3 regions of the Neobacillus niacini genome follow, and region 2 is predicted to be linked to each of the others. Evidence: predicted binding sites of a transcription regulator. Region 2 holds the regulator's gene; each other region holds the start of a gene.

Region 1 (4,500 bases), 2.7 Mb from region 2:
CGGAAATCTCCGGATCAAAGCTTACTTACAGCTCCCCGAAGCATATCGGTGTTAGTCCCGTCCTTCATCGGCTCCTAGTGCCAAGGCATCCACCGTGCGCCCTTTCTAACTTAACCTAAATGGTTATACTCTTAATAAATAAGAGAGAAAAACTAATGTGGCGATTCTCGGTTTTACTTTGACTTCTTCTTACGATTATCTAGTTTTCAAAGAACGAATTTGATAGAGAGATTGCACTCTCAAAACTAAACAAACAAGTAACCATCAACGTTTTTATCAGTCCACAAGGACTGCATTATCCTTAGAAAGGAGGTGATCCAGCCGCACCTTCCGATACGGCTACCTTGTTACGACTTCACCCCAATCATCTGTCCCACCTTAGGCGGCTGGCCCCTAGGGCAAAACTTAACTTCCTATAATTCTAATAAGAGGTTAAGTTTTGCCCCAGGTTACCCCACCGACTTCGGGTGTTACAAACTCTCGTGGTGTGACGGGCGGTGTGTACAAGGCCCGGGAACGTATTCACCGCGGCATGCTGATCCGCGATTACTAGCGATTCCGGCTTCATGCAGGCGAGTTGCAGCCTGCAATCCGAACTGAGAATGGTTTTATGGGATTGGCTAAACCTCGCGGTCTTGCAGCCCTTTGTACCATCCATTGTAGCACGTGTGTAGCCCAGGTCATAAGGGGCATGATGATTTGACGTCATCCCCACCTTCCTCCGGTTTGTCACCGGCAGTCACCTTAGAGTGCCCAACTGAATGCTGGCAACTAAGATCAAGGGTTGCGCTCGTTGCGGGACTTAACCCAACATCTCACGACACGAGCTGACGACAACCATGCACCACCTGTCACTCTGTCCCCCGAAGGGGAACGTCCTATCTCTAGGAGTGTCAGAGGATGTCAAGACCTGGTAAGGTTCTTCGCGTTGCTTCGAATTAAACCACATGCTCCACCGCTTGTGCGGGCCCCCGTCAATTCCTTTGAGTTTCAGCCTTGCGGCCGTACTCCCCAGGCGGAGTGCTTAATGCGTTAGCTGCAGCACTAAAGGGCGGAAACCCTCTAACACTTAGCACTCATCGTTTACGGCGTGGACTACCAGGGTATCTAATCCTGTTTGCTCCCCACGCTTTCGCGCCTCAGCGTCAGTTACAGACCAGAAAGCCGCCTTCGCCACTGGTGTTCCTCCACATCTCTACGCATTTCACCGCTACACGTGGAATTCCGCTTTCCTCTTCTGTACTCAAGTCCCCCAGTTTCCAATGACCCTCCACGGTTGAGCCGTGGGCTTTCACATCAGACTTAAAGGACCGCCTGCGCGCGCTTTACGCCCAATAATTCCGGACAACGCTTGCCACCTACGTATTACCGCGGCTGCTGGCACGTAGTTAGCCGTGGCTTTCTGGTTAGGTACCGTCAAGGTACCGGCAGTTACTCCGGTACTTGTTCTTCCCTAACAACAGAGCTTTACGACCCGAAGGCCTTCATCGCTCACGCGGCGTTGCTCCGTCAGACTTTCGTCCATTGCGGAAGATTCCCTACTGCTGCCTCCCGTAGGAGTCTGGGCCGTGTCTCAGTCCCAGTGTGGCCGATCACCCTCTCAGGTCGGCTACGCATCGTCGCCTTGGTGAGCCGTTACCTCACCAACTAACTAATGCGCCGCGGGCCCATCTGTAAGTGTCAGCGTAAACCGACTTTCAACTTTCCCTCATGAGAGGAAAAGGATTATCCGGTATTAGCTCCGGTTTCCCGAAGTTATCCCAGTCTTACAGGCAGGTTGCCCACGTGTTACTCACCCGTCCGCCGCTAACCAAGAGGTGCAAGCACCTCAAGATTCGCTCGACTTGCATGTATTAGGCACGCCGCCAGCGTTCGTCCTGAGCCAGGATCAAACTCTCCAAGAAAGTTGATTTAGCTCATTTGTTACGTTGGCTAGTTTCTAATAGAAGAAACTAATATTTTTTGTTAACGTTCTTGTTTGTTTAGTTTTCAAAGAACAAATTTGCTAGGTTAATAGCAACATGAAATATAATACTATATTCACTTCATGGAAGTCAATATTAATCGTTTTTTTTCTAATTATTGACTTGCTCTCGAAGGGAACTTTTATATAATAACACCTCAATCGCATCCGATTCAATAGTAATATTTTCCAAGTCAACCTTTAAACACTAAATTTATATTATATATGCAAATGTAAGCATAGACTTGAGATTTAAAAGAACGCGGGGAGATCCCACGCGCCCTTTTTGCTCTTTCATTATGACATTATCCTTTTTTCCCCTTCAATCGCTTTGATTGGATTAATATTTTGTGTAAATTCAAGTGTACCTATATATACGCCATTTTCATCCCTAACAGCAAAATAGCGAATATATACATATTTATCACGGAACTTAATCCAGAAATCTTCTGTATCTTTCCTGCCTGCTTTAAAGTCAGCTAACAGTTCCTCCACTACATGTACACTTCTTGGTGGATGGCAGTTTTGAACGGTCCGACCTATAACCGCCTTTGTACGAGCAAAAATTCTTTCTTTTCCATGAGAGAAATAACGGACCACATCATCTTGATCAATGAACGTGATATCTACCGGTAAATGGTTTAATAGCAGTTCTAGTTGCTTTAATGATAATAATCCTGTTTCCATCTTAATGTACCCTTCTGAGATGGCTTTCTCATCCAACGCATGTCTTTCAGGCTTCCAAACCTCTGTAGGCGCAATTAGGCAATATCCAATTTCATCACTTTCCCGTGCAATTTTAACCCATTCATCTTCTGTAAAATTGTTCAATGCCATCGGGAAAAGAATGTTTTCTTCTCTGTAGATCATGGTAATAACTTCTTGTATGACAAAATTTATAACTTCAATTACGGCATGTTTGTCCCCATTATAAGAAGCTAATTTTTTCCGTGCGTCTTTTATAGCATCACGGATGAAGTCATTTATCCGCCACATATTGTTTGTTGGACCATATATGCCGTATGTTTCTAAATAAGGGAATATTAAATTCTCTTTCCTGCTATAGTGTTTATCGATATCGAGCAGTAAATTGATATCTTCTAAAAGGGAAAGTACGTTTTCTTGACTATCTTCCAACTCAAACTGGTCCAGATGGACTTTAAGTTGATTATTTACCAAGTTTTCTAATTCATTATTTTCCAATTTAAAGGTGTGTATCGGATGGCCTGGTTGTTCCTCTGGCTTATTCATTTTTTCTACCTCTTCGATTGCTCCTTTAAAAATTTCAGTATGCTTAGCATGTAACCGGTGCATTTCCTCTACTGAAAGATCTCCAAAATCATGCTGTAATTGCGAGATTTCATCTATGGTAATTTTTCCGATAAACGCATCAAAATGTGCTTTTACTTCTTTAACATTTTTTCCGGCATGGAGATCTTTAAAAATTTGTTTTAATATCGCTTGTCGTTTATTTGTAGTTGTCGTTTGTTGTTCACGGTTATTAATTATTTCACTCATTAGTATTCTCCTTCGCTAGTTGCTCTGTTTAAATGATATTGATAATGAATCTCATACATAAAATAACACCTTTTAAAAAATCTGTTTGTGATTAACATCATTGGTACAGAAATAAACTTTATAAATGTGATAAATTTAAGAACGAATTTTAAACAGAGAAATTGACAGTAGTATTTATCCATGTTATATTTATCTCGAATTAAAGATAAACAACTTCAAGATATCAGTTATCATCCTTACCTTTGGAGTGTATTGGACTTTAAAAGGAAAAACAAACGAAAAGATACTATTTGGAGGAATAAGCTTGAACCACTTAAAAGGGATACACCATGTAACTGCGATAACAAGCAGCGCCGAGAAGAATTATGAATTTTTCACTTATGTATTAGGGATGCGCCTTGTTAAGAAAACAGTAAATCAAGATGATATTCAAACCTATCACTTATTTTTCGCTGACGACACAGGTAGCCCAGGAACCGATATGACATTTTTTGATTTTCCTGGAATTCCTAAGGGTGTTCATGGAACAAATGAAATCTCAAAAACATCCTTCCGTGTGCCTAGTGACGCAGCAATTGATTATTGGGTGAAGCGTTTTGACCGATTGAACATAACCCATGCTGGAATTAAAGTGCAATTTGGTAAAAAAACACTTTCTTTTGTTGATTTTGATGATCAACAATACCAATTGATCTCAGATGAAAATAATGAAGGAGTTGCGGCAGGCGTACCTTGGCAAAATGGTCCAGTTCCTTTGGAGTATGCGATAACCGGGTTAGGTCCAATTTTTGTACGAATTGCTAATTTTGATTACTTTAAAGAAATGATGGAAAAAGTACTGTTTTTTAAAGAGATTGCTCAAGAAGGAGCCTTTCATTTATTCGATGTAGGCGAAGGTGGGAGTGGAGCACAGGTAGTAGTTGAATACAATGCGGTTCTACCGCAGGCGCGACAAGGATTCGGAACGGTTCACCATGCAGCATTCCGGGTTGAAGATCGTTCAGTTTTAGAAGAATGGG
Region 2 (7,540 bases):
CAAAGCAACCGAAGAATATAAGGTTAAACAAGTGCTATTAGCTGGTGGTGTTGCAGCTAATAAAGGTCTTAGAAGAGAGCTTGAAAAAGCCTTTTCAACAAAAGCTGATATTGATTTGGTCATACCGCCATTAAATTTGTGTACAGATAATGCAGCCATGATTGCTGCCGCAGGAAGCATTATGTTTGATAAAGGGGTTCGCGCTGACCTCTCACTAAATGCAAACCCAGGTTTAGACATTGAATTATACAATTAGTTTAGAGTCCTTCTGGATAAGAAGGGCTTTTTTTATTGGAGAATTGGTTACGATTAAGATCGGATTGTGTCGATAAAATAGAGACGAGGAAAATTGGGCAACAATCAAGGCGGGATTGTGAACAAAAGCAATGTCGATGAAAAATCAGTCGAAATAAAGGTGCCTGTCGGTTAATCCACAATTTTTGGGGTTAAGAACCTACATTTTTGTGGATAACCTTTTACAAGAAATATGTGCATTAACTGAATTATGTGGATAAACCACCGTTATTTTGTGGACAATGTGGATAAGTAGAGTTTTTTCTGTGGATAATGTGGAAAAGTGTGAATAGACCCTAAACACTAAGTTTTTTATTGTTAATAAAGTTGTGGAAAAGGTATCATGAGGAGAAAATTGGTGGTTTTTCGCGGAATTTGTCGATTAGTTAGTGAAAATGTAAGATAATTTTTTGCTATGCAAAACGTTAAAATAGGTGAATATAATTAATAAACAATAATGTATTTAAAAGGAGCATAGAATGAAGGCAAAATTAATGCTATTATTAATGGTTTTATTTCTTAGTTTAACTGCCTGCAGCCAAGATTCTAAAACACAAAATGGTAAGGAACCAAATAGAACTGATTCGGGTGAAACAGATCAAGGTGAAAAAGAACCTGATGTAACAGAGGATGAGGAGAAAGACTCAGATGTTACAGTTGAAGAGGATATACAAGAAGAGGAAGAGAATAATCAGTTTGGAAATGATGTATTTAAGGAGGTAAGTGTTTCAACCTTGGAGGATGGCAGTATGTCCCTAAGGGGTAAGGCAAGAGTGTTTGAAGGTGTTTTTCAATATGCTGTTGTCTCTGGCACGGAGATATTGCTTGAAAATAATTATCAAACAGAGGGTGCACCTGCATGGGGGAACTTTGACATTACTATTGATAAGGAGTATTTGACAAAAGAAAAAGTTTCAATTGAGCTATTTGTATATTCAGCAAAGGATGGAGCAAAAACAGACATTTTAACGATTCCAATAAAATAAGGGTTGGATATCTTTATCCAAGCCCTTATTTGGCTATTCAGCCAGTTCAGCCCATTCGTCCATTAACTGTTCAAGCTCTGACTTCGCCTTTTCGTTATTTAAATTGATTTCTAGCACTTTCTCGTGGTCCTGAAATATTTCAGGCGCGCATAACTTTTCATCGTTATCCTGAATAAGTGCCTCCAACTCTTCTATACGTAATTCTATCTCTTCTAATTTTCTCTTACGCTGACGCTCCAGCTTTTTACTTTCTTTATCTTGAAGATACGAATTTTTATCTGGAACTTCGGAAGCGGTCTGTTTTTTTACGACGCTTGCGCTCTCTAAAGCCTTGAGCTCCTCCTCCTCAAGCTTTTTCTCCAAATAATAGTCATAGTCACCTAGATACTCTGTGCTGCTATCCTTACTAAGCTCCAGGACCTTGGTGGCTATTCTATTGATAAAGTATCGATCGTGTGATACAAAAATAATGGTACCAGGGTAGTCGACTAGTGCATTTTCAAGTACCTCTTTACTGTCTAGGTCCAGATGGTTCGTAGGCTCGTCCAATATTAAAACGTTTGCCTTCTCAAGCATTAATTTGGCTAGTGCCAATCTTGCTTTTTCACCGCCGCTTAATGTTGACACTATTTTTAATACATCGTCACCTGAAAACAGGAAGTTACCTAAGACTGTCCGTATTTCTTTTTCATTTTTTAACGCCCATTCATCCCAAAGTTCATTCAGAACCCGCTTATTAGAGGTCAATTCTGCCTGTTCCTGGTCATAGTATCCTATTGCTAGATTTGCACCATATTGAATGGTACCAGCAAGTGCAGGCAGTTTTTTGATGATGGTTTTTAAAAGCGTAGACTTCCCGATACCGTTAGGACCAACTAAGGCAATACTTTCACCACGATAGGCCCGCAATGAAATATTCTCAGATACTTTTTGTCCATCATAACCAACTGCTAAGGAGTCCACACTAAGTACATCATTTCCAGTTTGTTTCTCAATTTCAAAGGAGAAGGTAGCAGACTTCTCATCACCTAAAGGACGGTCCATCAAATCCATTTTCTCCAGTTTTTTACGCCGGCTTTGAGCTCGTTTCGTCGTAGACGCGCGGGCAAGGTTACGCTGGATAAAGTCTTGAAGATTAGCGACCTCCTGCTGCTGCTTCTCATAAAGCTTCAAATCGCGTTCATAATTCGCCGCTTTTTGATCAAGATAGGCGCTGTAGTTACCGATAAATTTTTGAATTTGCTTACGTGAGACTTCATAAACCTGTGTCACAACTTTATCAAGAAAATAGCGGTCGTGTGAAACGATCAATATCGCCCCGTCATAGCCTTGTAAATACTGTTCGAGCCAGGAAAGAGTATCAATATCAAGATGGTTGGTAGGCTCGTCCAGGATTAAAATATCTGGCTTGGTTAAAAGGAGTTTCCCTAAGGCAAGGCGCGTTTTCTGCCCGCCGCTTAAAGAAGAGATCATTACAGTATTATCGTGAAAATTTAATCCGTGCAGGATAGAACGAATATCTGCTTCATACTGATAACCGCCTTGTTCTTTAAATTTCACTTGTAGTTGATCGTATTCATTTAGGATTCTCTCGTATTTGCTTGTGTCCGCTATTGCAGCAGGATCTGACATTTGAACCTCGAGTTGTCGAAGTGACGCTTCCATAGCTCTTAGTGATTCGAATACGGTCAGCATTTCATCCCAAATCGATAAATTTGATTCTAGTCCAGTATTCTGGGCCAAATAGCCAATGCTTACCCCTTTTGGCTTAATAATTTCGCCGCCATCATGTGACAAATGCCCAGCAATAATTTTTAATAATGTCGATTTCCCTGCACCGTTACGCCCGACAAGTGCAACACGGTCCCGAGTTTGTAATTCTAATTTTATATTCGATAAAATAAGGTCTGCACCATAGTATTTTGCTAGTTGATTAACTTGTAATAATATCATTTTTTTCACCTCTATTACTAAAACAAGTGTACCTTATTCCACCAATGTCGGCAATAAAGTGGGATGTCATTGGAGAAAATAAGAAGGAATACTTAAAGAAAAAAATGTAAATTCGTCATCATTCGCTCAAAGTTTCACAGACAAAATGTTAAAAATATAGTATGATTTTGTGGGAGGATACTGTTTATGTCTGAATTTACTCATTTTAACGAAGAAGGAAGAGCGAAAATGGTGGACGTTAGCGATAAGCCAGAAACGGCTCGTACGGCACTTGCTCATTCCAGCATTACGGTTAGTAAAGAAATATATGATAAAATAACAAATAATGAAATGAAAAAAGGCGATGTTCTTGCAGTAGCACAAGTTGCTGCGGTAATGGGGGCAAAGAAAACGTGGGATTTAATCCCGATGTGCCATCCTATACCTTTGACGGGAGTTAATATATCATTCTCATGGGAAAAGGAACACGATGCCGCTTATACATTGAATATTTCAGCTGCTGTCAAAACAAAAGGAAATACAGGTGTTGAAATGGAAGCGTTAACAGCTGCTTCCACATGCGCACTTACTGTTTATGATATGTGTAAAGCAGTAGATAAAGGTATGGTTATTGGAAAAACCTATTTGGTTGAAAAAACTGGTGGGAAAAATGGGGATTTCCACCGAACCGAACAAGTTAGATAAATGAACAACTTTTTATGAGGGGTGGGAGAGTATGAGTAACGAAACAATGAAAATACCACAAGCGACAGCGAAACGGCTGCCCTTATATTATCGATTTTTAAAGAATCTTCACTCTTCAGGTAAACAGAGGGTTTCTTCTGCAGAATTAAGTGAGGCAGTGAAGGTGGATTCAGCAACGATTCGCCGGGATTTTTCTTATTTTGGTGCATTAGGGAAAAAGGGATATGGCTACAATGTCAACTACCTATTAACCTTCTTTCGAAAAACACTGGATCAAGATGAATTAACAAAAGTAGCGTTAATTGGGGTAGGTAATCTTGGAACTGCCTTTCTAAATTATAACTTTTTAAAGAATAATAATACAAAGATAGAATGTGCGTTTGATGTGGATCCGAACAAAATGGGAACGACAATCCGGGATGTACCCGTGTACCATATGGATGAGCTTGAGAAGGTATTAAGCAATGATGATATTCATGTTGCAATCCTGACGGTACCTGCTCCAGTCGCTCAGGTGATTACAGATCGACTTGTAAAATCCAATATTAAAGCGATATTAAATTTTACCCCTGCACGTTTAAATGTTCCTTCATCCATAAGGGTCCATCATATCGATTTGGCCGTCGAATTACAATCACTTATCTACTTCCTGAAACACTACCCAACAGAGGAAATAGAAGAATAAAGGAAAAGCCTTTTCACATGAAAAAGTGAAAAGGCTTTTTAAATGATTATTTTTTTATTTTGTCTTTATACCGATTGTAAAAGAAAATCATTCTTAAACCAGATCCGAAATCGAAAGTCGCTAGAATAACGAGCAGATAACTGAAGAACCCCCATCCGTTTAGGGTGACATCTTCAATTGCAAAATAAGTAAATAAACAGCCGAGCACGATATAAATAATCCCGGAAAACAAGGGTGAACGTCTCATAGAAAGCCTCCGATAAAGTTTTGAATAGCTTCTGCCTCACGAATGATTTCATTAATTTCATCTTTATAAACTGACTGAATAACGACAACTAATGTATTCATCGCAACATGGGCAAAAATCGGTACAAGGATATGTTTTGTTTTTACATAAAGAAATGCAAAAGTGAAGCCCATTGCGGAATAGAGCAGTATATGATGCGGCTCCATGTGGGCTAAGGCAAAAACAACAGAACTGATTAACGCTGAGAAGAAAAAGTTAAGTCGTTTATGGAGAGTACCGAAAATAATTTTTCGAAAAACAATTTCCTCTAATATGGGGCCAATTACCGAACTTACTAAGATGGCCAGCGGAAAGGATTCGATGATGGTAAGAATTTGCTGTGTGTTTTCTGAGCCCATCTCAACCCCGATAAGCCGTTCAATATTTGCAGCGAGAGCTTGTGCGAATAAAGCTAGAAATACCCCAAATACAGCCCAGACGGCGGCAAAGCCAAAGGAACTGCCCCTTTCATTCAATCCTGATTTCTTCATTTCTGTTCTTAAAACGAACAAAATGATGATTAGAGCAAGGGTGAAGCTGAAAATTAACCAGTAGGGAACAACGAGCCCTTGATTCATCCCTAAATAGCCAAATAGGAACATCAGTCCAGGAATTCCTACTAGGCTTGATAACTGCATGGCTATATAGACAATTAAAATAATCCAATATTCCCTTTTCAAATTAATAAATCTCCTTTAGGCAGCTAATGAAAATATTTTACCCTATTCTTCATTCTACTAATAATGGCAGGGTTGTTTCAATTTTAAAGATTCTCTTTAAAAACTATGTATATTCCTGCTTGTAAATCACATACTTGTAAGGTTGCAAAAAATTATAAAAAATTACTGCTTCATACTTGCAAAATTTTTTTCCATTTATTATTATAAGAATTGTGTTAGCACTCATGTTAAGAGAGTGCTAATAAGTCAGAATTACATATCTATTTGAGGAGGTTGTTTGATTTGTTAAGACCACTAGGTGATCGTATTGTCATTGAGCTTGTCGAATCAGAAGAAAAAACTGCAAGCGGTATCGTGTTACCAGACTCAGCTAAGGAAAAGCCTCAAGAAGGAAAAGTTGTTGCCGTAGGTACAGGCCGAGTGCTTGAAAGTGGCGAACGTGTTGCTCTTGAAGTTTCTGTAGGCGATCGTATTATCTTCTCAAAATACTCTGGTACAGAAGTGAAGTTTGAAGGAAACGAATATTTAATTTTACGCGAAAACGATATCCTTGCTGTAGTTGGACAATAAGGATTTTTTAAAAACAATATTGAGTTTAAAAAATACGAGGAGGTTTTTTGAACATGGCTAAAGAAATTAAATTTAGTGAAGAAGCACGCCGCTCAATGCTTCGTGGTGTTGATGCGTTAGCAGATGCAGTAAAAGTTACTCTTGGACCTAAAGGACGTAACGTGGTTCTTGAAAAGAAATTTGGTTCACCACTTATCACAAATGATGGTGTAACAATCGCGAAAGAAATCGAATTAGAAGATGCATTTGAAAACATGGGTGCGAAGCTTGTTGCTGAAGTAGCTAGCAAAACAAACGATGTTGCCGGTGACGGAACAACTACTGCAACGGTTCTTGCTCAAGCAATGATCCGTGAAGGTTTGAAAAACGTAACTGCGGGTGCTAACCCAATGGGTATCCGTAAAGGGATTGAAAAGGCAGTCACTGTAGCAGTTGAAGGCTTAAAGGCTATTTCTAAGCCAATCGAAGGCAAAGAGTCTATCGCACAAGTTGCTGCTATTTCTTCTGATGATAGAGAAGTAGGACAACTAATTGCTGAAGCGATGGAGCGTGTTGGTAACGACGGCGTTATCACAATCGAAGAATCAAAAGGCTTCACAACTGAGTTAGATGTGGTTGAAGGTATGCAATTTGACCGCGGATATACTTCTGCTTACATGGTAACAAACACAGATAAAATGGAAGCTGTATTAGAAAATCCATATATCTTAATCACAGACAAAAAAATCTCAAGCATTCAGGAAATCCTTCCTGTCCTTGAGCAAGTGGTTCAACAAGGCAAACCATTATTGTTAATTGCTGAAGATATCGAAGGTGAAGCACTTTCTACTTTAGTATTGAACAAACTTCGCGGAACATTCAATGCAGTTGCTGTTAAAGCTCCTGGCTTTGGTGACCGTCGTAAGGCAATGCTTGAAGATATCGCTGCATTAACTGGCGGTGAAGTAATCACTGAAGAGCTTGGCCGTGAATTGAAAACTACTACAATCACATCTTTAGGACGCGCTTCTAAGGTTGTTGTAACGAAAGAAAACACAACAATCGTTGAGGGTGCTGGTGCAACTGAAGAGATCCAATCTCGTGTTAACCAAATCCGTGTTCAATTAGAAGAAACTACTTCTGAATTTGACCGTGAAAAATTACAAGAGCGCTTAGCTAAATTAGCTGGCGGTGTAGCAGTTATCAAAGTTGGTGCTGCAACTGAAACTGAATTAAAAGAGCGCAAACTTCGTATCGAAGACGCTTTAAACGCAACTCGTGCTGCGGTTGAAGAAGGTATCGTATCCGGTGGTGGTGTTGCCCTTCTTAACGTATACAACAAGGTTGCTGAAATCCAAGCTGAAGGCGATATCCAAACTGGTGTAAACATCGTTTTACGTGCGATCGAAGAGCCAGTTCGTAC
Region 3 (4,500 bases), 1.3 Mb from region 2:
TGAGCTATGCCAGAAAAATTTGATGTCATTGTTGTTGGGGCAGGACCTGCTGGTACTTCTTGTGCTCTAGTCTGTGCACAAAATGGCTTAAACGTGTTGCTTATTGAAAGGGGAGAATATCCAGGAAGCAAAAACGTAATGGGCGGTGTGTTGTATCGAAAGCAAATGGAAGAGTTAATTCCAGAGTTTTGGAAAGAGGCGCCCCTAGAAAGGCCTGTTATCGAGCAGCGTTTTTGGATGATGGATAAGGAGTCTGTGGTTCAATTTGGTTATAAAGGACTTGAATGGGGAGTAGAGCCATATAATAACTTTACGGTATTACGCGCACAATTTGATCAGTGGTTTGCAAAAAAAGCAGTGGAAGCAGGGGCACTGTTAATCAATGAAACAGTTGTAACTGAATGTATTGTTGAAAACGGTAAGGTTATTGGTATCCGTACGGACCGTCCAAATGGAGAGGTCTATGCTGATGTTGTTGTACTGGCAGATGGGGTAAATTCCCTTCTCTCAAAGCAGTTAGGGTTCCATAAAGAATTCCGTCCTGATGAAGTTGCATTAACTGTAATGGAAGTTATTAACTTACCAAAGGAAAAAATTAATGATCGTTTTAATCTAGAGGATAATCAAGGGTGTACCATTGAAATATTCGGTGATTCAACAAAAGGAAATCTAGGAACGGCCTTTTTATATACGAATAAGGATAGTTTGAACATTGGAGTAGGTACCACTCTTTCAAGTATGATCAAATCAAAGATGAAGCCATATGACCTTCTAGACTATTTAAAAACACATCCAATGGTTAAACCAATGCTAGCTGGTGGAGAATCAGCAGAGTACCTTGCTCACCTCATTCCAGAGGGAGGCTACCGTTCGGTGCCCAAAGTAGCTGGAAACGGTGTAGTGGTGGTTGGAGACGCTGCACAGCTTGTTAACGCAATCCATCGTGAAGGTTCGAACATGGCAATGCATTCTGGTTTATTGGCTGCTGAATCTGTTATTGAGGCGCATCACCGTGGGGACTTTTCTGAGTCCACTTTAAATATCTATCGTCAGAAGCTTTATGATAGTTTCATAATCAAAGATTTAGAGAAATATAAGGATGCCACACATACCTTTGAGAATAATCCACAATACTTTAAAGAATATGTACCGATGATGAACAAAGCAATGAGTAAATTCTTTACGGTGGATGGAACTCCAAAACGTGATAAACAAAAAGAAATCATGAAGAGTGTAACAGCGGAAAGAGGAACGATTAAAGTAATACAAGATATCTATCGTGCTTGGAAGGCGGTGAAATAATGTCAACTAAGAATATCGAAGAAAAACAGTACCTTCTTCGTTTTAAAGCTGATACGAAATCCCATCTTACTGTTATGGACAATGATATTTGTATGACAAAATGCCCTGATAAAATTTGCACCATCTTCTGCCCGGCTGAGGTATATAAATGGGAAGGATTACGGATGCAGGTTGGATATGAAGGGTGCCACGAATGCGGCAGCTGCCGGATCGGCTGCCCGTACCAAAATATTAAATGGGAATATCCAAAAGGCGGACATGGAATCGTATTTAGATTAGCATAATAAAGTTGAAGTGTTGCTTGCGAAAGCCGGCAGCACTTTTTTAATTATTTATTAACACTATATGTGGTTTTTTTCACAAGTGAGGTTAAAAAGAAGGTGAAGCAGAAGGGGGATATTTTTTGTGGTCTAACTGATTTTCTCTTGTAGGTTTAAAATGGAAAGTTGATCTTGTTTACTCGCAGAAACTAGAGAACAGGCAAGCTCGTGAGCACTGTCCATCGATATCATAGTTCGAGAACAATAGAATGGTTTTTTCCAATTCAAATCACCGTCACAATTTGAAGGATAGATACATACTTTCCAATGATAGAAAATCCTTGGCTGCGAGAGCTGTTCTCCTTCAACTGCAATGAGCCAGTGGGTGAAAGGTGAATCATTTTCATAAGAACTCAATTCTTTAAGTGCCAGCAGGTCGTTAAAACCAATTGGAATTAATGCCTTTTGATAAAAGTCATGATAATTAGGGGTTTTCAAGATTTTAGCCCTCCCTTTTAGGTTCTAACTATATTATATGATAGTTTTTAAGATTTTTTGATCAAAAATGTTAAAATTTTTCGAAAACTTTAGTGATTGCCATTATTAGTACTTTAATTCTTTGTCATCATGTGATGGGTGTCACAACAATTATTGAAACCAACTCTTATACTAAAGATAAGATTTTTAAAAAGAGGTGTTTGTAGATGAGCGGCTGTATGAGTAGTTTTGGAGGAACTTCCCCGGTAGAACTTAGTAAAGGGCTTCGTCAATTGAAGTCAGAGCATCCTCCGTTATTAGCACAATTAGAGGGATTATTTAATTTAACTAAGCAAATCCAAGAAGATTCTGGTATTGAAAATATATTTGAAGAATTGATTATCAAGGTTCATGAATTTAAGGCAGCGCTTGATCCGCATTCAGAACGAGAAGAAGGGGTTCTATTTCCAATGATGGGTGTATATATAGGCACAACATCTGGACCTATTGCAGTTATGGAATATGAACATGATCAGGCTAAGGCAAAAATTCACGAATTCCTGGAGAAAGCCGGCAGCAGTAAAACAGACCTAGAAAAGAAAAACTTAAGTGACTTAGTAAAGAATGCGTACTTTATCTTAACCGAGCATTTTGCAAAAGAAGAAAATGTCCTTTTCCCTATGGCAGAACGGATGCTTTCAGAAGATGAAAAAGAAGAGTTAAGCTGCAGAATACAGGAGATAAATTAAGGATGGGTACTAGAGCCCATCCTTTTCTATTCCTCTTGATTCCATTCTCGGACCATTTGATCACTTGGAAGGAGGAAAGCCAATAATCCCAGCAATGGCAGAAATCCAATCGAAGAAACCATGACTGACATACTAAATAAATCTGCTATATATCCCAGTCCTACTGAACCGATAGCCCCCATACCAAAGGCGAGTCCCACTGTTAACCCAGACATTGTTCCGATTTTCCCTGGTACTAGCTCTTGTGCAAAAACGACAGTAACTGAAAAATTGGTCATTAAAATAAATCCGGTGAGAGTTAGAAAGATAAATGCAATAAAAGATGGTACAAAAGGAATAAGTATGGAAAATGGTATAGTCAGTAACAACGAAACAGATATTAATTTTTTCTTCCCGAACCGGTCAGCCAGCGGACCGCCAAAAAACGTACCAAATGCTCCGGCAATTAAAAAGGCAAAGAGGAAAAGCTGTGATTCCTTAATTGTGAGGGAGTATTTTTCAATGGCAAAGAAAGCGTAAAAATTAGTCATCCCTGATATATACCATGATCTTGCAAATATAAGTAAAAGAATTAAAAATAAAGACTGTTTAACTTTTTTTGTTAGACCAATATTTTTACCTGCGGTTGGATTTTCCTTCTTTATGAAAGAAAGATTTTCAACTAATCTCTGTCTATACCAATTAGCAATATAGAGTAGTAACAATACTGCCAATGCTGCCACTAGCGAAAACCATGAAGCTCCTTTCTGTCCTAGTGGTACAAGGATTAGCGCGGTAATAAGCGGAGCTAATGCCTGCCCCGTATTTCCGCCAACTTGATATATCGATTGTGCAAGCCCTCTTCTACTGCCTGCAGCCATATAAGCTACCCTAGAGCCTTCCGGATGAAATACGGCAGACCCAAAGCCAATGAAAATGACTGACAAAACGATTAAACCAAATGAAGGTGCAAATGCTAATCCAAGAACTCCGCAAAGAGTTAAGGAAAGTCCTATTGGTAAAGCAAAGGGCATTGGTTTTTTATCCGTAACTGCTCCAATAACGGGCTGGAGGATTGACGAAACCATATTTAAGGAAAAGGCAATAATACCAAGCTGTGTGAAGGATAACCCCATTGATTTTTCAAGAATTGGAAACATCGCAGGAACAACAGCTTGTATGGCATCATTTAGTAAATGGCATATCCCAATAATAAATAGAATATTAAACATAGTCGTGTCTGAGGATTTTGCTGTATTTGCAGACACTGTAGCTGGTTGACTCATTATCTACACCCCTGTTAAGAAATTATCAATCTTTTAATAATCCTATCTTACATAACTTCTCTAAAAATGAGAAATGGAATGTTTCTAAGTTCGGAATAATTAAATATAATGAGGGAGAGGGACATTTATGAACGATAAAGGGGATTATAATGGAGAAATCAGTTGAAATTTTATTTAACGAACCTATTCTTAATTACTTTCTAGAAATCTTTCATTTGCAACCTGAGGTGAAAAAACTAGGAGATTTTGAGAATTATGTTTTCGAGGCTTATCGTGGGGACACCCCTGTGATTTTGAGAATCACACATAGTTCACATCGGAACAAGGATGAACTGCTTGCTGAGTTAGATTGGATGAATTATTTACATAAACAAAAAGTAAATTGCCCTGAGGCATTCAGCTCATTAAAAAATGAATTAGTTGAAGTCTTGTCAGCTAGTGATGGTT

The links. The regulator Rex, encoded in region 2, represses fermentation and respiration genes when NADH is low (regulators of the CRP and FNR family bind a similar motif). The targets are predictions, from matches to a motif close to TTGTGAAATATTTCACAA.
Region 1: a site for Rex is predicted at 3,606-3,623, ahead of ACN6MT_RS16345 (DUF438 domain-containing protein). Genes of this name have one in related genera too.
Region 3: a site for Rex is predicted at 2,190-2,207, ahead of ACN6MT_RS25870 (hemerythrin domain-containing protein). Genes of this name have one in related genera too.

What each region holds. Positions count from the first base shown of each region.
Region 1 covers NZ_CP183883.1:3,307,666-3,312,165, reverse strand. The annotation lists rRNA gene ACN6MT_RS16355 (23S ribosomal RNA) at 1-116, opposite strand, end outside; rRNA gene ACN6MT_RS16350 (16S ribosomal RNA) at 306-1,904, opposite strand; gene ACN6MT_RS16345 (DUF438 domain-containing protein) at 2,261-3,481, opposite strand; gene ACN6MT_RS16340 (ring-cleaving dioxygenase) at 3,786-4,500, shown strand, end outside.
Region 2 covers NZ_CP183883.1:584,189-591,728, reverse strand. The annotation lists gene tsaD (tRNA (adenosine(37)-N6)-threonylcarbamoyltransferase complex transferase subunit TsaD) at 1-256, shown strand, start outside; gene ACN6MT_RS02600 (Gmad2 immunoglobulin-like domain-containing protein) at 774-1,280, shown strand; gene ACN6MT_RS02595 (ABC-F family ATP-binding cassette domain-containing protein) at 1,314-3,233, opposite strand; gene moaC (cyclic pyranopterin monophosphate synthase MoaC) at 3,420-3,917, shown strand; gene ACN6MT_RS02585 (redox-sensing transcriptional repressor Rex) at 3,949-4,602, shown strand; gene ACN6MT_RS02580 (YdiK family protein) at 4,649-4,849, opposite strand; gene ACN6MT_RS02575 (CPBP family intramembrane glutamic endopeptidase) at 4,846-5,568, opposite strand; gene groES (co-chaperone GroES) at 5,851-6,138, shown strand; gene groL (chaperonin GroEL) at 6,192-7,540, shown strand, end outside.
Region 3 covers NZ_CP183883.1:5,281,447-5,285,946, reverse strand. The annotation lists gene ACN6MT_RS25890 (electron transfer flavoprotein subunit alpha/FixB family protein) at 1-23, shown strand, start outside; gene ACN6MT_RS25885 (FAD-dependent oxidoreductase) at 7-1,302, shown strand; gene ACN6MT_RS25880 (ferredoxin family protein) at 1,302-1,586, shown strand; gene ACN6MT_RS25875 (hypothetical protein) at 1,713-2,060, opposite strand; gene ACN6MT_RS25870 (hemerythrin domain-containing protein) at 2,267-2,788, shown strand; gene ACN6MT_RS25865 (MFS transporter) at 2,815-4,053, opposite strand; gene ACN6MT_RS25860 (phosphotransferase enzyme family protein) at 4,203-4,500, shown strand, end outside.